3 regions of the Sphingomonas taxi genome follow, and region 3 is predicted to be linked to each of the others. Evidence: riboswitches for the same ligand, from Rfam matches in the RefSeq annotation. Region 3 holds a riboswitch; each other region holds the start of a gene.
The links. Region 3 has a riboswitch for cobalamin ahead of cobW (cobalamin biosynthesis protein CobW). Riboswitches for the same ligand answer to the same signal wherever they lie in the genome.
Positions count from the first base shown of each region.

Region 1: it holds a riboswitch for cobalamin, as region 3 does, so the genes downstream of both, MC45_RS06265 (TonB-dependent receptor) here and cobW (cobalamin biosynthesis protein CobW) in region 3, are expected to answer to the same signal.
Region 2: it holds a riboswitch for cobalamin, as region 3 does, so the genes downstream of both, MC45_RS17065 (TonB-dependent receptor plug domain-containing protein) here and cobW (cobalamin biosynthesis protein CobW) in region 3, are expected to answer to the same signal.

Region 1 covers NZ_CP009571.1:1,411,333-1,418,702, reverse strand. The annotation lists gene MC45_RS06280 (hypothetical protein) at 54-404, opposite strand; gene MC45_RS06275 (PepSY-associated TM helix domain-containing protein) at 397-1,944, opposite strand; gene MC45_RS06270 (hypothetical protein) at 1,941-2,258, opposite strand; cobalamin riboswitch at 2,591-2,826, shown strand; gene MC45_RS06265 (TonB-dependent receptor) at 2,995-5,037, shown strand; gene rpoD (RNA polymerase sigma factor RpoD) at 5,168-7,204, opposite strand; gene dnaG (DNA primase) at 7,204-7,370, opposite strand, start outside.
Region 2 covers NZ_CP009571.1:3,735,619-3,742,988, forward strand. The annotation lists gene kdpC (potassium-transporting ATPase subunit KdpC) at 1-473, shown strand, start outside; gene MC45_RS17050 (sensor histidine kinase) at 470-3,130, shown strand; gene MC45_RS17055 (response regulator transcription factor) at 3,130-3,813, shown strand; gene cobU (bifunctional adenosylcobinamide kinase/adenosylcobinamide-phosphate guanylyltransferase) at 3,907-4,428, opposite strand; cobalamin riboswitch at 4,457-4,660, shown strand; gene MC45_RS17065 (TonB-dependent receptor plug domain-containing protein) at 4,797-6,728, shown strand; gene MC45_RS17070 (aminotransferase class I/II-fold pyridoxal phosphate-dependent enzyme) at 6,728-7,370, shown strand, end outside.
Region 3 covers NZ_CP009571.1:3,539,673-3,547,042, forward strand. The annotation lists gene MC45_RS16200 (hypothetical protein) at 1-506, opposite strand, end outside; gene cobN (cobaltochelatase subunit CobN) at 503-3,757, opposite strand; gene cobW (cobalamin biosynthesis protein CobW) at 3,767-4,810, opposite strand; cobalamin riboswitch at 4,991-5,220, opposite strand; gene MC45_RS16215 (response regulator) at 5,460-5,831, opposite strand; gene MC45_RS16220 (hypothetical protein) at 6,012-6,218, shown strand; gene MC45_RS16225 (metallophosphoesterase) at 6,269-7,370, shown strand, end outside.

The DNA of each region.
Region 1 (7,370 bases), 1.7 Mb from region 3:
CGCTACCGGTGACAGACAGGGCGCGGGAGGCTTCCTCCCGCGCCCTTTTTACGTCAGCCGTTGGCGGTGGTCTGCGGCCGCAGCATCGCCTTGACCGGGGCGATCGCACGGCGCTTGGCGAGCAGCAGCCAGCGCACCGGCGCCATCGCATGGACCGGCTGCGCCGACAGCGCCAGCACCACCAGCACCGCGCCGATCGACGCGCCCGTCAGCAGGTGGACCCAGCGTTCGCCGGTCAGCGGCGCGCCGCAATGGAGCAGCGCGACCGCGAGCAACGCCGATGCCACGATACGGAGCAGGCGGACGTCGCCGCGCCCGTTCGTCCCGGCCTCCCGCCGGAAGCGGAACGAGGCGCCGGCGAACAGCAGCCAGGCGGTGGCGGAGAGCAGGATGGTCTCAGGCATGGATCGTCTCGGCTTGGCGGGTGCGGCGGGGGACCTGACGCGGCGGTTTGCCGGCGCGCCAGCTCGCGACGCCGAGCAGCAGCGCGATGGCGAGCATCGCGAGGTCGAAGGCGGCGAACAGCGAGTCGCCGGCGAGTAGCGAGCCGGGCAGACCGCGGCTGGTGGTGATCGCGTCGGCAATTGGGATCGCGAGGAAGACCAGCGCCGCAAGAGCGAAGCCCTCGGGCCAGGCGCGGCGGGCTGGGCGGACGAACTGGCCGACCGCCACCGCCGCCCAGGTCCAGAACATCGCCTTGACCTCCCAATCGGCCCGCGCGGCCATATCGGCTGGAATCAAGCGGTTGGCGAGCAGGAACGCGGCCATGCCGATCGGCAGGCCGACGATCGTGGCGATGTTGAGCCGCTCGACCAGCTTCAGGCCGAAGAACGGCCTGGCGTTCGGCCGACGCCGCGCCGCGGTCCACAGCAACAGGCCCGTACCGACCATCGCCGCGCCGGTCAGGCCGAGCCCGAACAGCGTCCAGCGCAGTGCCGGCCCGGCGAATTGCGCGACGTGCAGCCCGAGCATCACCCCGACGGTGGCGAGCGCCGGCCCGGGATCGCCAGCCTGTGCGATCAACTCGCCCGTGCTGCCCGCATAGGTCAGCGAGGGGCCGCGGGCGTTGAGCGAGGCGCGGGGCGTTCGATAGACGGTGACGGTGGCGGCGGCATCATTGGGGTTGCTGACGACGATCCGTGCTGCCGGCGCGCCCCAGCGGCGCTCGGCATCGGCGACGAGCGGCGCAACGGCGACCAGCGGCGCGGCGCGCCCGGTGGCGGGCTGTTCCGCCGGTATGCCGTAAGCGGCGTTATAGAAGTCTTCGGGCTTGGCGTAATTGGCGGTGACCGGCCACGGCATGTACATCGCGATCAGCGTGATGATGCCGGTGTAGGTGATGACCGCATGATAGGGCAGGGCCAGCACGGCGGAGACGTTGTGCGCGTCGAGCCAGCTGCGCTGCCCCTTGTTCCAGCGCAGGGTGAAGAAGTCCGCGAAGATGCGCTTGTGCGTCACCACGCCCGAAATGATCGCGCCAAGCATGAACAGCCCGCACAGGCCGGCGAGGAAGCGCCCCCAGGGGTAAGGCAATTGCAGCTGGAAGTGGAAGCGGTAGAAATGCTCGCCGCCGCGGGTGTCGCGCCCCTCAACGGGCCGGCCGGTGGCGCCGTCGAGCACGAGTTCCTCGCGGCGACGCGGCTTGGCGACCGCCTTGGCGTTGGGCTGGGCGTAGACGCGGGTGACGACGTCGCGCTCGTTGGGCAGCAGGATGTACCAGGCCGCATCGTCGGCGCCGACGGTTTGCAGATAGGCGACCGCGCTGCGTGCGGCGGTGGCGGCCGGGACCGGGGCCGCCGCGATCTCGGGCTGCATCCAGCGGGTGATCTCCGGGCGGAAATAGCTCGCGGTGCCGGTCAGGAACATCGCGAACAGGATCCAGCCGGCGACGAGCCCGAGCCAGCCGTGGATCCACGCCATATTCTGCCGCAGATTGCCGTTCACGGCCGCAACCCGAGCAGCCAGACCAGCGCGCCGCCGCCGATCGCCAGACCCCATATCCAGGCGGCGACCCGGCCGAGTCGGGGTTCGTGGAAGCACCACAGCCCGATGAGCGCGTAGAGCAGGACGGAGAGGATCATGCCGAGCGCGGTCGCCTCGGCCCGGTCGATCGGCAGCAGCCGGGCAAGGAGCGTGGCGAGCGCCGCCGCGGCGGCGTAACCACCGACCAATGCGGTGAAGCAGCGCGCGACCATCGACCAGCGCGCCGTCGCGGCCGGCGTCGGGGTCGGGCAGGGCGGGCTCGCCTGCATCAGCATCGGGGGGTCGTCGGAGCGGCCATGGCGGCCTCTATAGACGGTCTTGCGAACGCCTATCAATAGCGAAGTTTCGCCATCCGAGAATGTGGCCGAATTGCGGCAACATGGACAAGATGGACACCTGAACGGAAACGATGCAGTCCTATCGTTTCCGTTTTTGATGTCATAACTGCCCGAACGGTCGCTACGATGAGAAAGACCGTCTGCGCGTAGCAGGCCGACGTTGTGTAGGACAGCATCCTACGGTCAGGAGTCATCGGACATCCGGCAGCGATCTTGCGGATCGGCAAACCTCCAGCTACGTCTCCTCGTCCGAACGATGGTATCATCGGTCGGGCAATGATCGCGCTGGTGTCCCGGGAGGGACTTAAAAGGGAACGCGGTGAGGGAGTTATTCTCCCGATGCCGAGGCTGTCCCTGCAACTGTAAGCGGCGAGCGAGACGTACATCGCGCCCTTTTCGACAGGGCGCAGCCACTGGATCGACGCCGCATCGGCAAGATCTGGGAAGGCCGTATGTCGAGCGACGACCCGTGAGCCAGGAGACCTGCCAGCGTCTGGTCGCTCTTGCTTTGGTCCAGGGGATGGTCGGGGCACGGTTCTTCCGTCTGAGCGACGAACGAGCGGCGGGGGTCGCATCGGTTCGTGTCGCGGGTGCTTGCGTCCGCCTGCCGACGCGCGCCGACCGTTCGCAGCGGACGCCCCCGTCCGATGTCGCTTGGCGCGCGGGAACGGACATGAAGATTTTGGAATTACGGGCGGCATGGCTTGGCTATGTCGCGTTCGCCACGGTGTGCGGCACGACGCCGGCACGGGCACAGGAGCAAGATGGCGCGGTTGCCTCGACCGACGCTGCGGAGAACGACCTCGTCGTGTTCGGTCGCGGCGAGGCGAAGATCGGCGTCGCGCATGCGGCGAGCGAGGGCACGGTTGCCGGTGCCGATCTGCTGGTTCGACCCTTGCTGCGCGTCGCGGAACTGCTGGAGGCGATCCCCGGCATGGTTGCCGCGCAGCATTCGGGCAGCGGCAAGGCCAACCAGTATTTTCTGCGCGGGTTCAACCTCGATCACGGGTCGGACTTCACCACCGCCATCGATGGGGTGCAGATGAACCTGCGTACCCATGGCCACGGCCAGGGCTATCTCGACCTCAACGGCCTGATCCCCGAGACCGTCGCGCGCGAGGATTTCCGCAAAGGCCCGTACCGGGCCGACGGTGGCGACTTCGCGCTCGCCGGCGCGGCCTACATGACCACGATCGACGGCTTCGCCCGGCCGTGGTTGTCGGTCGAGGGTGGATCGTATGGCTATGGCCGGATCGCGGCGGGTGGGACCATCGACGATGTGGGTGCCGGCAAGCTCACGCTGGTCGCGCAGGCCAAAGTCTATGACGGCCCTTGGCAGGAGCCCGAACATCTGCGCCATGCCTCGGGCTTCGCGAAGTATATCGCTCCGGCCGGCGCAGGTCGGATAGAGACATCGCTCAACGCCTATCGGGCGACCTGGCGTCCGACCGAACAAATACCCGAACGGATCATCGGCACGCCGGGCTGCAAGGACGTGTTCTGCTCACCCGATCCGACCGCGCGCGGCGAGACGACGCGGCTCATTGGCAACATCGCGGTCCGCCAGCCCGACTGGCGCGCCAACGTTTACGGTCAGTTCTATGATTGGTCGATGTATTCGAACCCGACCTACACAGACCCCGACGGGACCAGCGCACAAATCCGCCAATTCGACACACGCTGGATCATCGGCGGGCGGGGTGAGAAACGCTGGACGGTCGCACCCACGCTCGGGGTCGCGCTCGGTACCGAGGCGCGCTACGATCATATTGGCAGCGTCGGTGTCTATCGCACCAGTGCGCGGACGTTCCTGTCGTCGCTGGGCCGCTATCATGTCGAAGAGGCGTCGGCAGCGCTCTACGGCGAAGCGAGTTGGGCACCGGTTCCGGGGCTGCGGCTGATCGGCGGGGTCCGCGGTGACTATTACCGGTACGTCGTTCGCGCGCGGGATCAGGCAGCGGTGGTCGCCGGCGAGGGCAATGGCGACGATGCGATCCTGTCACCCAAGGCGTCGATCGCCTATTCTCCAGCCGCCAGTTTGGAATTCTACGGCAACTGGGGCCGTGGATTTCACTCCAACGACGTGCGCGGGGCAGTGAACGTCGAAACACCAGTGCCCGTGCTGGTTCGCGGCAGCGGACGTGAAGTCGGTGTCCGGTGGCAATTGCCGAGCGTCACGCTGACCGCGACCTATTGGTGGCTCGACGTCGCCAGCGAATTGCGCTTCGTCGGCGACTCCAATGCCGTCGAGCCGACCGGCGCGAGCCAGCGTCGCGGCTATGAGCTGGTGGCATTCTGGCGGCCTCGGCCGTGGCTCGCGATCGACGGGAACTACACGGCGAGCCGGTCGCGCTATGACAATGGCGATCGCATTCCCAACGCATTCGAAAATGCCGCATCCGCCGGGATGGCATTGGTGCTCGACGCGTGGGAGGCGAGTGTGAGAGTCCGTCACCTCGGGCCTTATCCTCTGGTCGAGGACAATAGCGTCCGCGATCCCGGCAGCACCGTCGCCAACGTCCGCGCCGCCCGCAAGTTTGGGCGGTTCGAACTGTACGGCGAGGTGCTCAATCTCTTCGACAGCCGCGACAAAGACATCGCTTATTTTTACGGGTCGTACGTTCCCGCATTCGATACCTCGGGACCAGCCGATGGCCGATTGAGCCGCGTCGTCGAGCCACGCACATTGCGCCTGGGGGCACGCGTCAATCTCTAGGATCGGTAGGCCATGGGTTGGCGGGAAAGGTGGGGCGACCAGCATCGCCTGCTAATCCCGGCTGCACCGGACGAAAAAGGCCGCCGGATCGTCTCCGGCGGCCCCTTCGCAATCGCAATCGTCGCCGGCGTTACTGGTCGAGGAAGCTGCGCATCTTGCGGCTGCGGCTCGGGTGCTTGAGCTTGCGCAGCGCCTTCGCCTCGATCTGGCGGATGCGTTCGCGCGTCACGCTGAACTGCTGGCCGACTTCCTCCAGCGTATGGTCGGTGTTCATGCCGATGCCGAAGCGCATGCGCAGCACGCGCTCCTCGCGCGGCGTCAGGCTGGCGAGGACGCGGGTGACCGTCTCCTTGAGATTCGCCTGGATCGCCGCATCGACCGGGATCACCGCATTCTTGTCCTCGATGAAATCGCCGAGGTGCGAATCCTCCTCGTCGCCGATCGGCGTTTCGAGGCTGATCGGCTCCTTGGCGATCTTCATCACCTTGCGCACCTTCTCGAGCGGCATCGACAGCCGTTCGGCCATCTCCTCCGGCGTCGGCTCGCGGCCCTGCTCGTGGAGGAACTGGCGGCTGGTGCGGACCAGCTTGTTGATCGTCTCGATCATATGCACCGGGATGCGGATCGTGCGCGCCTGATCGGCGATCGAACGGGTGATCGCCTGCCGGATCCACCAGGTCGCATAGGTGCTGAACTTGTAACCGCGGCGATATTCGAACTTATCGACCGCCTTCATCAGGCCGATATTGCCCTCCTGGATAAGATCCAGGAATTGCAGCCCGCGGTTGGTGTATTTCTTGGCGATCGAGATGACGAGCCGCAGATTGGCCTCGACCATCTCCTTCTTGGCGATGCGCGCCTCGCGCTCCGCCTTCTGCACCATGTTGACGATGCGGCGGAATTCGGTGAGCGCCATGCCGGTCTGCTGCGAGATCTCGCTGATCTCGCCGCGGATGCGGTCGACCGCATCGGCCTCGTTGGTGGCGAAGGCGGTCCATTTCTTGTCGAGCTTGCCGACCGATTGCAGCCACGTGTCGTCCATCTCGTGGCCGACGTAGCGGTCGAGGAAGTCCTTGCGGCTGACCTTGTGGCGCTCGGCGAGGCGCAGCATCTGGCCGCCCAGCGCGGTCAGGCGCCGGTTGAAGGCGTAGAGCTGATCGACGAGATATTCGATCTTGGCATTGTGGAACTGGACGCTCTCGACCTCGGCGGTGAGATCCTCGCGCAGCTTCTGGTATTTGCGCTCGTCCGCGGCGGACAGCTCGCCGCCGGCGTGCATCGCGTCGAGGCGTGCCTGCTGGATCTTGCTGAACTTCTTGTAGAGCGCGGTGATGTTGGCGAACCGCTCGAGCGCCTGCGGCTTGAGCGTCTCCTCCATCTGCGCGAGGCTGAGCGTATTGTCCTCGTCCTCGTCGTCCGACGGGCGCGGCACGCGGCCCTCGCCGGATTCATCGTCCTCGTCGGCCGACGGCTCCTCGGGCTCTTCCTCTTCCTTGAAGCTGGCGCCGGCGGTCTTCTCGCTGATCTCGCCCGATTCATCATCCTCGGCGCCCTCGACCTGCTCGGCCGACGGACCCTTGGAGAGCATCGCGTCGAGATCGAGGATCTCGCGCAGCTGCATCGTGCCTTCGTTGAGCGCGGTCGACCAGTCGATGATGGCATTGAAGGTGATCGGCGATTCGCACAGGCCGAGGATCATCGTGTCGCGACCCGCCTCGATCCGCTTGGCGATGGCGATCTCGCCCTCGCGGCTGAGCAGCTCGACCGCGCCCATCTCGCGCAGGTACATGCGGACCGGATCGTCGGTACGATCGACGGTCTCTTTCTTCTTGGTCTCGAGCGCGGGGGCGGCGGAGCCGTCGCCGTCGGCCTCGACGGGCTCGGCCTCGTCGTCCTCGGCCTGCTCCTTCTCGTCGCCGTCCTCGCCGGCTTCCTCGTTCTCGACGATGTTGACGCCCATCTCGTTCAGCGCGGACATGATGTCCTCGAGCTGGTCGGACGACATCTGATCCTGGGGCAGCGCCTCGTTGAGCTGGTCGTAGGTGATGTAGCCGCGCTTCTTGGCGCGGGCGACCAGCTTCTTGATATCGGCGTCATTGAGGTCGATCAGCGGCGCGTCGGTCACGTCCGCACCCTCATCGCCACCGTTACCGTTAACCTTCGCCATCAATTACCCTCGGATCCAAACGATCGGGCGTCTTCGTTCGACTGCACCAGATTTGCAAGTCGAAGCTCCAAGCCCTGTTTCTCTTTCACCAACGCCACTTGTCGTTCGAACGCCTCGGCGGTGAAGTGCGCCTGCATCGAGGCGGTCGCTTCACCGAGTGCCATGT
Region 2 (7,370 bases), 200 kb from region 3:
CCGGTATCGGACAGACGCTTTTCCCCGCTCAGGCCAATGGCAGCCTCGTCACCGCCGGCGGCAGGGTGATCGGCTCGACCGTGGTCGGGCAGGCGTTCGTCAGCGACCGCTATTTCCAGACGCGGCCGTCGGCGGCGGGCAAGGGCTATGACGGGCTCGCCTCGTCGGGCTCGAACCTCGGCCCCGCCAGCAAGGCGCTGGTCGATCGCGTCACGCCCGACGTGACGAAGCGCCGCGGCGAGGGCGTCGCCGGGCCGCTGCCCGCCGATCTGGTCACCGCCAGCGGCTCGGGTCTCGACCCCGATCTGTCGCCCGCCGCGGCGCTGGCGCAGGCCCCTCGCGTCGCCCGGGTCCGTGGCCTGCCGGTCGCGACGGTGCGTGCACTGGTCGAGCGACAGGTGGAGGATTCGCCGTTCGGCGATCCGCACGTCAACGTTCTCGCGCTCAACCGGGCGCTCGACGCAGGCCGTTGAGCGACGCCGCCGCCCGCCCCGATCCCGACGCCCTGCTGCGCCACGCCGCGCAGGAGGGGCGCGGGCGGCTGAAGATCTTCCTCGGCGCCGCACCCGGCGTCGGCAAGACCTACGAGATGCTGTCCGAGGGCGCGGCGCGGGCGCGCGAGGGCGTCGACGTCGTCATCGGCGTGGTCGAGACGCATGGCCGCAGCGAGACCGAGGCGCTGACCCGCGGCTATACGATCGTGCCGCGGCGGATCGTGCCGCACGAGGGCCATGGCCTCGCCGAGATGGATATCGACGCGATCCTGGCGCGGGCGCCGCGGCTGGTGCTGGTCGACGAACTCGCGCACAGCAACGCGCCGGGCAGCCGCCACGCCAAGCGCTATCAGGACGTCGAGGAGCTGCTCGCGGCGGGGATCGACGTCTATTCCACGGTCAACATCCAGCACGTCGAGAGCCTCAACGACGTCGTCGCCGGCTTCACCCGCGTGCGGGTGCGCGAGACGGTGCCCGACCGCATCCTCGAACTGGCCGAGATCGAGGTCGTCGACATTCCGCCCGACGAGCTGATCGAGCGGCTGAAGGCAGGCAAGGTCTATCTACCGCAGGAGGCGACACGGGCGCTCGCGCATTTCTTCTCCAAGACCAATCTGTCGGCGTTGCGCGAGCTGGCGCTGCGCCGCGCCGCACAGGCGGTCGATGCACAGATGCTCGACCATGTCCGCGCGCTCGGTGTCGGCGGCACCTGGGCGGGCGGCGAGCGCGTCGTCGTCGCGGTCAGCGAGGCGGCGGGAGTGGAATCGCTGGTGCGCGCCGCCAAGCGGCTCGCCGACGCGCTGCACGCGCCGTGGACCGCGGTGTTTGTCGAGACGCCGCGCACGCAAGCGTTCGCCGCGGTGGAGCACCGCCAGGTCGCCAAGGTGATGACGCTCGCGACGCAACTCGGTGGTGCGGCGGCGGCGGTGCCGGCGCAGACCGTGCTCGCCGGGCTCAAGGCCTATGTCGGCGAGGCGCGCGCGACGCAGCTTATCGTCGGCAAGTCGACGCGCTCGCGCTGGTTCGAGCTGCGCCACGGCTCGATCGTCGACCGGCTGGTGCGCGAGACGCCCGACATCGCGATCCACGTGCTGCCGATGCCCGCCGCGGTGCGCGGCCGCCGGGCGGCGCCGGTCGATCGCTGGGGCAGCCGCAGCGGCTACGTCTGGACCGGCGCGATGGTCGCGGCGGTGACCGGCGTCGCCAGCGCGCTGTTCCACATCCTCGACCTCGGCAACGTCGCCTTGCTCTATCTGCTGCCGGTGATGATGGCGGCAAGCCTGTTCGGCCTGTGGACCGGGCTGTTCGCCGGGCTCGCGTCGAGCATCGCCTATAATTTCTTCTTCCTGCCGCCGACCGGCACGCTGACGATCAGTAATCCCGAAAACGTCGTGTCGGTGCTGGTGCTGCTCGGCATCGCGATCGCGACCAGCCATCTGACGGCGCGGGTGCGCGCGCAGGCGGACATCGCCGCGGCGAGCGCGCGGACCAATGCGGCGCTCGCCGGCTTCCTGCGCCAGCTCACCCGGCTGAACGATCCCGTCGCGGTGGCGCAGGCAATCTGCGACGAGGTCGGGCAATTGTTCGGGTTGCACACGGTGATGCTCGTCGCCGAGGGGGCGGGGCTGGCGGTGCAGGCGGCGAACGGCAGCGACTATCGGCTCGAGACGATGGAGATGGCGGCGGCGCAATGGGCCTATGACGGCGGCGCGCCCGCCGGGCGCGGTTCGGCGACGCTCGCCGCCTCGCAATGGTTCTTCCAGCCGCTGGTGACCGGCGAGCGGACGCTCGGCGTGCTCGGCCTCGCCAACGAGGCGGGCGGCGATCCGCTGCGCCCCGACCAGATCCCGCTGTTCCTGAACCTGATCGAACAGGCGACTTTGGCGTTCGAACGGCTGCGGCTGGAGATCGAGACGCGCGACCTCGGCGCGATGCGCGAGCGCGAGCGGTTGCGCACCGCGCTGCTGTCGTCGGTCAGCCACGATCTGCGCACGCCGCTGACCGCGGTGATCGCGGCGGCGGCGCAGCTGCACCATGGCGCCACCCCCGACCTGATCGCGACGATCGAGGGCGAGGCGGCGCGGCTGCATCGCTTCGTCGCCAACCTGCTCGACATGGCGCGGGTCGAGGCGGGGGCGCTGACGCTGCGCATGGAGGCGGTCGACCTCGCCGATGCGGTCGCCGGCGCGGCGCATGACGCCCGCCGTGCGCTGGACGGACATGCCGTGCAGCTCGACGTGCCGCCAGACCTGCCGCTGGTCCGCGCCGACCAGCAATTGCTCCACCATTGCCTGCTCAACCTGCTCGACAATGCCGGCCGCTATGCCGATCCCGGCACGCCGATCCGCGTCGAGGCGCGCCATCGCTACGGCGTCATCCTGCTGTCGGTCGAGGACGAGGGGCCGGGCCTGCCGCCGGGGCGTGAGGCGGAGGTGTTCGACACCTTCCGCCGCTTCGCCGGTTCGGATCGCGCGATCGGCGGCACCGGCCTGGGGCTGGCGATCGTCAAGGCGTTCGCCGCGGCGATGGGCATCGGCGTCGAGGCCGCGAACCGGCAGGACCGGCCGGGCGCGCGCTTCGGCCTGTCCTTTCCGGCGGCATTGATCGTGCGCGACATGGTGGAGGAAGGCGACTGATGGCGGCCAAGATCCTGGTGGTGGACGACGAACAGCCGATCCGCCGGCTGCTGCGCAACACGCTCGAACGCGCCGGCTATGCGGTGGTCGAGGCGATCAACGGCCGCGAGGCGCTGGCCGCGGTCGCCGCCGAGACGCCCGACGCGGTGCTGCTCGACCTCGGTCTGCCCGATCGCGACGGGCTCGAACTGGTGCCGCTGATCCGCCGGGCGGGCGATGCGGTGATCCTCGTCGTCTCGGCGCGCGACGCGACCGATCAGAAGGTCGCCGCACTCGATCTCGGCGCCGAGGATTACGTCACCAAGCCGTTCGACGGCGAGGAATTGCTTGCTCGGCTGCGCGCGGCGCTGCGCCACCGCGGCATCGATGCGGCGGCGGCGAGCGTGATCCGCCGCGACGGGCTGGAGATCGACCTCGACCAGCGCCTCGTCCGGCGCGGCGGCGAGGCGTTCCACCTGACGCGCAAGGAGCATGACGTGCTCGCGGTGCTTGCCCGCCACCCCGGGCGGGTGGTGACGCACCAGCGAATCCTTGCGGCGGCGTGGGGCGGCGACGACGATCCGCGGGTGGAATATCTGCGCATCGTCGTGCGCAACCTGCGCCTGAAGCTGGAAGAGCCGAACGCGACCGGGAGCGTGATCGCCAACGAACTGGGCGTGGGATATCGGTTGCTGGTGGGGTGAAAGAGGGGGGCGACCGTTCGCCCTGAGCTCGTCGAAGGGCAGGTGGGTCTCACCGTGCTTCGACAGGCTCAGCACGAACGGGTCAGGGGCGGATCAATCCCTCCCCGGAAACGGCTGCAACGGCAGCACCATGCCGGCGGCGACGAAATAGACCTGGCGCATCGCGGTGGCGACCTGCTGGTTGAGCCGGCCCGCGGCGTCGCGGAAGGCGCGGCCGAGCGGATGGTCGGGGACGATGCCGAGGCCGACCTCGTTGCTGACGACGAACAGCGGCAGCGGGGTTGCGGCGAGCGCGGCGAGCAGGGCGTCCGACCGCGCCGCCACGTCGTGCTCGCCGAGCATCACGTTGGTCAGCCAGAGCGTCAGGCAGTCGATCAGGATCGCGCCATCCTCGATTGCGGCGATCGCCTCGGGCAGCGCGAGCGGGCATTCGACGGTCGTCCAGCGCGTGTCGCGGTCGGCGCGGTGGCGGGCGATCCGGTCGGTCATCTCGCCGTCCCACGCCTCGGCCGTGGCGAGATAATGGAGCGGGCCGGCGCAGCGCTCGGCGGCGGCCTGCGCCAGCCGGCTTTTGCCCGAGCGGGCACCGCCCAGGAACAGCGTCTTGGCTGCGATCATCTTGCCTTCGTCTCCGCGGGGTTCTAGGGGCGCCAATGCGACAGGTTCCCAGAGATGGGATGAAAAGGGAACCCGGAAGCGAGCCTTGAGGCTCGCCGGCCGGGGCTGCCCCCGCAACTGTGACCGGCGAGCCCTGCTCCCCGCGCGCCACTGGATCATCCCGATCCGGGAAGGCCGGGCAGGGCGACGACCCGCGAGCCAGGAGACCTGCCCGTCGCGGTTGTCCTTCGTCCGGACGGGGTGTGCCGGCACGATCGAGGATTTCCTCGCGAGACGACGATGTTGGGGGCGTTGCGCGGCGGACAGACCGGTTCCGGCGAAATCGCGGTGCGTGCTCCCGTTGTTGCAACGAGGGGGAAACCATCGTGAAGAACTACGCCTGTCTCATCCTGCTGCCGTGCATCGCGGCCGCGACACCTGCCTTCGCCCAGACCGCGCAATCGACCAGCGGCCTTGAGCAGGTCGCCGACGCCGGCAGCGACATCCTCGTCACCGCCAATCGCGAGGCGCGACCCGCTTCCACCGTCGGCCAGGCGGTGACCGTCCTCGACACCGCGACGATCACCCAGCGGCAGGCGGTGGTCGTCGCCGACCTGCTGCGCCAGACGCCGGGCGTCAGCGTGACGCGCAACGGCGGCGTCGGCACCGCGACCTCGGTCAACATCCGCGGCGCGGAGAGCGATCAGACCGTCGCGCTGATCGACGGGATCAAGCTCAACGATCCCTCGTCGCCGGGCGGCGGCTTCGACTTCGGCGGGTTGCTGATCGGCAATATCGCGCGGATCGAGGTGCTGCGCGGCGCACAATCGGTGCTGTGGGGCAGTCAGGCGATCGGCGGCGTCGTCAACCTCATCACCCGTCAGCCGACCGAGCAGGTCGCGGTCAACGCGCGCGTCGAGGGCGGCTGGCACGAGACCGGGCAGGGCTTCGCCAACGTCTCTGGCAAGATGGGGCCGGTGTCGGCGAGCCTGGGCGGCGGCTATTACACCACCGAGGGCATCTCGGCCTATGCCCCCGGCACGGAGCGCGACGGTTACCGCAATTATGCCGCCAACGGCAGCCTCGGCATCGCGCTGGCGCCGACCGTCTCGGTCGATGTGCGCGGTTTCTATTCCAACGGCCGCACCGATATCGACGGCTTCCCGCCGCCGACCTTCGCCTTTGGCGATACGCGCGAATATGGCACGAGCGAGCAATGGACGGGCTATGCCGGACTCAATGCGGCGCTGTTCGACGGCCGGTTCCGCAACCGCTTCGGCTATGCGCACACCGATACCGACCGGCACAATTACGATCCCGACGGCACGCCGACCGAGACGTTCGCCGGCAAGGGGCGCAACGACCGGATCGAATATCAGGGCGTCGCCGATCTTGGTTCCGCGGTGTTCGCCACCTTCGGCGCGGAGCGCGAGGTGTCGCGCTTCACGACGGCGAGCTACGGCGGACCGGCGACCCGGGGGCGGGCGCGGATCTTCAGCGTCTACGGCCAGCTCGCAATGACGCCGATCGCCGGACTGACCGCGACCGGCGGCGTGCGCCACGACGACCACAATATCTTCGGCGGAGCGACGACCGTCTCGGCCAGCGGCGTCTATTCACCCAACGATGGCGCGACCGCGTTCCGCGCGAGCTATTCCGAGGGGTTCAAGGCGCCGACCCTGTATCAGTTGCAGAGCGAATATGGGAATGCGCGGCTCAACCCCGAACGCTCGCGCGGCTGGGACGCGGGCGTGGCGCAAAAGGCGCTCGACGGCGCGGTCGAGGCGAGCGTGACCTATTTCCGCCGCACCTCGTTCGACCTCATCAATTTCGTGTCCTGCGACACGTCCGTGGGGATTTGCGCCGACCGGCCGTTCGGCACCTATGACAATGTCGCGCGGGCACGGGCGCAGGGCGTGGAATTCGCGCTGACGCTCCGCCCGGTCGAGGCGCTGACGGTCAGTGCCGCCTATACCTATCTCGACGCCAAGAACCGCTCGACCGGCACCGCCAATGCCGGCCGCGATCTCGCCCGGCGGCCGGACAACAGCGTATCGGTGAACGCCGACTATCGCTGGCCGTTCGGGCTGACCACCGGCGCGACCGTCACCGCGGTGGGGGACAGTTTCAACAACGCATCCAATTCGCAGCGGCTCGACGGCTATGTCGTCACCGACCTGCGCGCGTCCTTCCCGATCGTCGATCATGTCGAGGTCTATGGCCGGATCGAGAATGCGTTCGACCAGCGTTATCAGACGATCCTGCAATACGGCCAGCCGGGGCGCGGCGCCTTCGGCGGCGTCCGCCTGACCTATTGATGATCGAACCGCGCGCTCCTGTCCCCCATCCCTGGGCCACCTTCTGCGCCCATGGCGGGCGGGTGGCGGCGGCGCGCGCGGCGTTCGGCGGCGCGGACTGGATCGACCTGTCGACCGGCATCGCGCCATGGTCTTGGCCGGTCGACACGCTGGCGGGGCTCGATCGTCTGCCCGAGCCGGCGGAGATCGCGGCGCTGGAGGCGGCGGCGGCGCGGGCGTTCGGCGTCGCCGACCCCGCGCAGGTCGTCGCTGTGCCGGGGACCGATCTGGCGATGCGGCTGCTCGCACCGCTGATCGGCGCGCGCGCGCCGGCGGTACGCCATCCCGGCTATGCCGGCCATCGCGCGGCATGGCCGGGGGCGGAATTGGTGGCGGAGGGGCCGGGCGACCATGACCTGTTCGTGCTGGCGAGCCCGGCCAATCCCGACGGGCGCCTCGCCGGCCCGGTGGATCTGCTGGCCGCGCCGATGACGCTGGTGCTCGACGAAGCCTATGCCGATCCCGCCGCCGGTCTGTGCCCGCACGCGTCGGACCGGCTGATCGTGCTGCGCTCGTTCGGCAAATTCTACGGCCTGCCTGGCTTGCGGCTCGGCTTCGTGGTGGCGGGGGATCGAATCGCCGGCGGGCTGCGCGCGATGCTCG
Region 3 (7,370 bases):
AGCGCGTACCCACCGGCGCGGCCGTCGGCGCGCAGGATCAGCCCACCGGTCGCATCGCGTTCGATCCGGAAGTCGGCGGGACTGTCGGTCAACACCGGCTCGCGGCCGGCGTCGATCGCGATGCCGATCTTGCCGGGCAGCGGCGGCAGCGCGTCGAGACGGTCGAGCAGCACGCAGGCGATGCGATGCGTGTCGTCGCTCTCCCGCCAGTCGGGCGCGACCAGCAGCGCGCGGGACTCGCGAACCGGATCGGGATCGACCAGCCCGGCGGCGACCAATGCGCCGAGCGCGACCGGCCAGTCCGCCTCGCGCAACCCGCGCAACTGGAGCGCGGCGCGGTTGGTGAGGTCGATCAGGCCATTGCCATGCGTGCGGGCCACCACGGCGATCGTCCGCGCCTGCGCCGGCGTCAGCCGGGCGAGCCGCGGGCGGACGCGCAGGATCAGCCCGTCGCCCGCCGCCATCGGCCGCCATGCGGTCGGGCACCAGCCACGCACGACGCTCATGCCAGCGACGCCACAATGGCGTTGCGCCGCGTCGGCCACAGGCCCGAGCGATGCAGCGCGGCGAAGCGCGCCTCCATCGCGGCGAGCGCGGCGGGATTGGCGGCGGCGAGGAAGGCGCGCACCGCGTCGCGGCCGAGCGTCGCGTCGTGATAAAGGTCGATCAGCTCCGGCGTCACGACGCGCGCGAGATGCGCGAAGGCGCCGAGATGGTCGAGCGTCGCGGCGATCTCGGCGGCGCCGCGGAAGCCGTGGCGCATCATGCCGTCGATCCACGCCGGCTGCGTCGCCCGGCCGCGGACGACGCGGGCGATCTCCTCGCGCAGGCTGCGCGCGCGCAGCCGCTCGGGATCGCGCGCATCGAGATGATAAAGCGCCGCCCGGCCGCCCGCGACCGCCTGCGCGGCGGCGAACCCCCCTTCGTGCGCGGCATAATCGGCGGCGAGCAGCAGGTCGCTTTCGGGCAGGTCCTGCAGATGGACGAAGGCGTCGGCGGCGGCGACGCGCGCGCGCAGGCCGGCGGCATCGGCGCGCGCGTCGGTGTCGTCGAAGGCAAAGGACGATGCCGCCAGCCACGCCTCTCCCGCCGCGGTGCGTGCAGCGTCGGTATAGGTGTCCGCAGCCTCGCCCAAGCCGAGCCCGTACCGCCCCGGCGCCGGGCCATAGACGCGCGGCGCTGCGGCACGGCCGACGAACGGATTCCAATCGGCGGACTCGTCGCGCGCCGCCAGCGCCCGCACCGCCTGGCCGAACAGCGTGCAAAGCGGCCCGAACGTGTCGCGGAACAGGCCGGAGATGCGCAAGGTCACGTCGATCCGGGCCCGGTCGAGCAGCGCGAGCGGCAGGATGTCGACGCCGGTGACGCGATCGGAGCCGGTATCCCAGACCGGCGCGGCGCCGAGCAGGTGCAGCGCCATCGCGAATTCCTCGCCGGCGGTGCGCATCGTCGCCGATCCCCACAGATCGACCACCAAGCCGCGCGGATAGTCGCCGTGATCCTGAAGATGGCGGCGGATCAGTTCGTCGGCGAGCCGCTGGCCCTGCACATGCGCCGAGCGCGACGGCACCGCGCGCGGATCGACCGCGAACAGGTTGCGCCCGGTCGGCAGCACGTCGGTACGGCCGCGGTGCGGCGATCCCGCCGGGCCGGCGGCGACGCGGCGGCCGGCGAGCGCGGCGAGCAGTCCGTCGCGCTCCGCCGCGCCGCACGCGCCGCGTCCGAAGACGTGCAGGCCGTCGCCGAAGCGGCTGTCCTTCACGTCGCAGACGAAAGCGTCGATGCGGGTGATCGCCTCGGCGGCGGTGGCCGCGCCGGCGAGATCGAGTTCGGCGGCGAGGCCGATCGCCTGCGCCTCCTCGGCGATGTCGCGCTGCAACCGGTCGCGCCGCGCCGGGTCGAGCCCGCCGGCATTGGAGAATTCGTCGAGCAGCGTCTCGATCCGCCCGAGACCCACGCCGCCGTCCGCCGCGATCATCGGCGGCGGCAGATGGCCGAGCGTCACCGCGGCGGTGCGGCGCTTGGCCTGCGCCGCCTCGCCGGGATCGTTGACGATGAACGGATAGAGGATCGGCAAGTACCCGGTCAGTGCCTCCGGCCAGCAGGCGTCGGACAGCGCCACCGCCTTGCCGGGCAGCCATTCGAGCGTGCCGTGCGCACCGATCTGGATCGCCGCATGGCACCCGCGGCTGCGCAGCCAGAGGTAGAAAGCAACATAGCCATGGCGGGGAACGCGCGACAGATCGTGATAATCGTCGGCGCGCGTCGCGGGCGTGCCGCGTTCGGGCTGGAGCGCGACCAGCGTCGCGCCGCGCAGCGTCGCGGCGAAGCGGAAGGCGCCGTCGGCGACCGCGGGATCATGCTCGGGCTCGCCCCAGGCTGCGGCGAGATCGTCGCGCAGCCCCGGCGGCAAGGCGGCGAGCGCGGCGCGATAGGCGACGACCGGCCAGCAGAGCCGCTCCGCCGCCAACGCCTCGGCCAGCGGCGCCCCGGCGGCGACCGCGTGCCCGACCGTGGCGAGATCGGCGAGCATCGCCTCGGCAGAGGCGAGCGCGTCGAGCCCGACCGCATGCGCCATCTGGTGGCTCTTGCCGGGATAGGTGGAGAGGATCAGCGCCAGCCGCCGCGCCGCCGGAGCGGTCCGCCCGAGCGAGACCCAGGCGGCGACGCGATCGGCGATCGCCGCGATGCGGGCGGGGTCGGCGCGATGCGCGCGGCGGGCGTAATCGAGATCGGGGTCGCGCACCGCATCCTGCTTGCAACTGGCGATCCCGGCGAAGATGCGACCGTCGACTTCGGGCAGGACGACATGCATTGCGAGATCGGCGGGCGACAGGCCGCGCGTGCTCTCGGCCCAGGCGGCCTGCGTCGAGGTGGCGAGCGCGACCTGGAAGACCGGCACGTCCGCGCCATCGAGCGGCGACTCGGTCTCGTCGCGCGCCGAGAAGGCGGTGGCGTTGACGATCGCGACCGGGGCCAGCGCCTTGACCCATCGTGCGATCCAGCCGCGCGCGTGCGCGTCCTTGAGCGACGGCGCGAACAGCGGGACGACGTCGAAGCCGCGCGCCGCCAGCGCCCCGGCGAGCGCTACGACCGGGTCGAGATCGGCGGCGAGCAGATAGGAGCGATAGAAGGTGAGCAGCACCCGCGGCCGCGCCTCCGGTCGCATCGCGAGCGCCGCGGGGCAGGTGACGCCGTCCGCCTGCGTCCAGCCGCCGACCGGCGGAACCGCACGCACGCCGCGTACCGGTCCCGCCGCCAGCCCCGCAGCGAGCGCGAGCTGCGCCAGCGCCGCCTGTGCAGCGACCGCGCCGCCGGTGTCGCACAAGGCGGCGAGCCGGCCGAGCGTCGAGCCTGGCACCGTCGAGGCGGCGGCCAGCGCGGCGTCCTCGCGCCCGTCGGCGGCGAGCACCGCCAGCGCGATGCCCTGCGCCCGCGCCAGCGCCTCGACCTGTTGCAGGCCATAGGACCAATAGGACCGCCCGCCGATCAGCCGAATCAGGATGCCCTTCGCGCCCGCCAGCGTCCGCTCGACATAGGTGTCGACCGACAGGGGATGCGCGAGATCAGCGAGGTTGGCGAGCCGCAGCGACGGCAACGGCACGCCGCCGCCGCGCGCGGCATGCCAGCCCGCGGCGAATGCGCCGAGGTCGCTGTCGGAGAAGGACAGGACGACGAGATCCGCCGGCCGCTGGCCGAGATCGCGCGGCGTCGCGGTCTCCTCCAGGCCGTGGCTCTCGCGGAAGACGACGTGCATCGTGGGGGCTCAGCCGTTCAGCACGGGCCCGATCGTCGCGGGGTCGATCCGGTCGCGCTCGGCGATCACGACCAGCCGGGTAGCGCGCGCCTCGCCCGGCCGCCACGGCCGGTCGTATTGCGTCCGCACCCGCGCGCCGACCGCCTGGACGAGCAGCCGCATCGGCTTGCCGCGCACCGCCGCATAGCCCTTGACGCGCAACACGTCGGACTCGCGCGCGAGCCGTTCGATCCGCGCGACCAGATCGGCGGGATCGTCGATCTCGCCGATTTCGTGGACGAGGCTGTCGAAATCGTCGTGCTCATGCTCGTCCTCGCCGTCATGATGCGAGGGGCGGGCGGCGATGTCGTCCTCGGCGGCGGCATCGAGGCCGAGGATCACAGCCGGATCGATCACGCCGTCGACCAGCTCGACCACCGGCACCGGCCGCGGCGCCTCGGCGGCGATCACCGCGCGGGCGGCGGCGACGCCCTCCGGCCCGGCGAGGTCGGCCTTGGTCAGCAGCACCATGTCGGCACAGGCGAGCTGGTCCTCGAACACCTCCGCCAGCGGCGTCTCGTGGTCGATCCCCGGATCGGCGGCGCGCTGCGCGTCGAGCGCGGCGACATCGGTAGCGAAGCGACCGGCGGCGACCGCCTCGGCGTCGGCCAGCGCGATGACGCCGTCGACGGTGATGCGCGAGCGGATCGCCGGCCAGTCGAACGCCTTCAGCAACGGCTTGGGCAGCGCGAGCCCGGAGGTTTCGATGAGGATATGGTCGGGGCGCGGGTCGAGCGCGAGCAAGGTCTCCACCGTCGGGATGAAATCGTCGGCGACGGTGCAGCAGATGCAGCCATTGGCCAGCTCGACGACATTCTCCGCCGGGCAATCGGGGATCGCGCAGCCCTTCAGGATGTCGCCGTCGACACCCAAGGTGCCGAATTCGTTGACCACCACCGCGAGCCGGCGGCCGTTGGCGTTGCGGATCAGATGGCTGATCAGCGTCGTCTTGCCGGCGCCAAGGAAGCCGGTGACAATGGTGACGGGGATCTTGGCGAGCTGTGGATCGGCCACGGATGTTCCTTCGCGAGCGCCGCGACGACGAGAACACGGTGGGGCCACATATCGCCGATGCGCGAGCGACGGACGGGCGCTTCGCATGTCGCCCGCGCCACGCACCGATGCGGGCCAACCGCATGGGTCTTCGTCGCTCAGACGGAACACCGTGCCCCGGCCATCCCCTGGACCGAAGCAAGAGCGACCCTATCGCCGGCAGGTTTCCTGGCTCGCGGGTCGTCGCTCGGGGCACGGCCTTCCCGGGTCGGGCGAACCCTTGCCAGTGGCCGCCTTCCCGCGGGGGAAGGCATGTGTCCGTCGCTCGCCGCTTACAGTTGCAGGGACAGCCGCGGCATTGGAGCCGAGGCCCCGCACCGCATTCCCATTTACGCCCTCTTGCGAAGGGCACCGACGCGATCATGGCACCGGGAACCGGCGCCGCCGGTCGACTTAGCCGCTACCGCCGGCTTTGCCAATCGCGCAGGCGGGGGCAGACGGCGATCGCTGTGTACGGTTTCGTACATAGCCCGTTTCCGGTCGACTTGCCGCCGTTAACCATTAGAGCCCGTGCGCAGCAGGAAGGGTTCTCCCGATCCTTCGTGTGCAGTTCTCCAGGACTGTCGGAGCCGTCGCCGCATCATGCCGGTGGCGGCTCCACCCCGCCCCGTCAATGCGCCGCGAGGTGCGCGGCCTCATCCTCGATCAGCCGGCTGATCGAGCGTTGCAGCGTATCGTGCGACACCGGCTTTTCGATCACCGTCGATCCCGGCGGGCATTCGCCGCAGCGTTCGGGATAGCCGGTGACGTAGAGGATCGGGATGCGGCGCCCCTTGACGATCCGCTCGACCGCACGAACCCCGGAGCCGTGGACGAGCTTGACGTCGGCGATGATCATGCCCGGCATGCAACGCTGCGCCGCCGCTTCCGCCGCTTCCTGCGTCTCCACGATCTCCGTGCTGCCGGCACCGGCGAGCACCGCGGCGTCGGCGACGAACTGGCCGAACAAATAGGAATCCTCGATGATCAGCACATGGGTCATGACCGCTCCCGGCAGTATCCGGGGGGCGGCAGGCCAGAGGTGGCGACGCCGTCTCCCGAACCGGCTCCTAATGCGTCATGCTGATCTAAGTTCCTGATAGAGGTCATTCTCCGCATGTTCGACGGGCGATGCGTCCGGTCCCCGGCACGGTGCGTTGACGCCGCGCACGAGGAGAGAATGATGACCGACACGACCGACCAGAATGGCCCCGCCGAAAGCTACGGCGACCTGCCGATCCAGCCGACCGGATCGGGTGTCGCCGATCTCGAGATCGCCTATGAGCAGATGAAGCTCGCCGAACAGGCCGAGGCGGATGTCGGTGCGGTCGCGGTGACGCCGACCGATGCCAGCGACGCCGCCGCCGAGAGCGCCGCCCACCCGAGCTGAGCGACGGGACGGCGCTTGCGAGGCAGCGGCGGCACGGTGCCGCAAGGAGAATGACGATCTTCCACCTGATCTTTGCGACGCCGTCCCTGTACGTCATCGTCCGTTGGCTGCTGCCGCTGTCCCTGCCGCTTTGGGCGAAGGGCGGCGTCGCGGTGACGCTGCTCGCCGCCTCGCAATATCATTTATGGAGCCGCCTCTCGTCGGGATCGGTGTTCGCGCCGGAATTCCCGCGCGCGATCGTCATCCTGTTCAACTGGGCCTTCGGCGCCATCCTGTTGCTCGCGCTGCTGCAGATCGTGCTCGATCTCGGCACGCTCGCTACGATGGTGGTGCGGCGCGAGGTGTTGGGGGCGCCCGATGCGGCCCGCTATGGCATCGCCGGCGTCGCGGCGCTGCTCGGCGCGGTCGGCGTTGCCGGGGCGATCCGCGTGCCGCCGGTGCGCGACATCACCGTCGCGGTGCGCGACCTGCCGCCGTCGTTCGACGGCTACCGGCTGGTCCAGCTCACCGACCTGCACATCAGCCGTCTGTTTCCGCAACGCTGGACCCGGGCCGTCGTCGATCGCACCAATGCCGCGGGGGCCGACCTGATCGTCGTCACCGGCGACTTCATCGACGGATCGGTCGACATGCGCCGCGCCGACGTCGCCCCGCTCGCCGGATTGCGCGCGCCCGATGGCGTCTACGCCATTCCCGGCAACCACGAATATTTCTTCGATTACGGCGGCTGGATGCGGCACCTCGCCGGGCTCGGCTTTCGCATGCTGCCGAATGCGCATCGCGTGCTGGCGCGTGGCGGCGACGGGCTGGTGCTCGCCGGCGTCACCGACGCCTCCGCGCCGTCGCATGGCGAGCCCGGCCCCGATCTCGACGCCGCACTGTCGCGCCGCCCGCCGGGCGCGCCGGTCCTCCTGCTCGACCATCAGCCGCGCAATGCGCGTCGGGCGGCGGCGCGCGGGGTCGCGCTGCAATTGTCCGGCCACACGCATGGCGGGATGATCGTCGGGCTCGACCGATTGTTCAGGCCCGCGAACGGCGGCTTCGTGTCGGGCCGGTATGCGGTGGACGGCATGACGCTCTACGTCAGCAACGGCACCGGCTTGTGGCCGGGCTTCGCGCTGCGCCTCGGCCGCCCGCCGGAGATCACCCGGA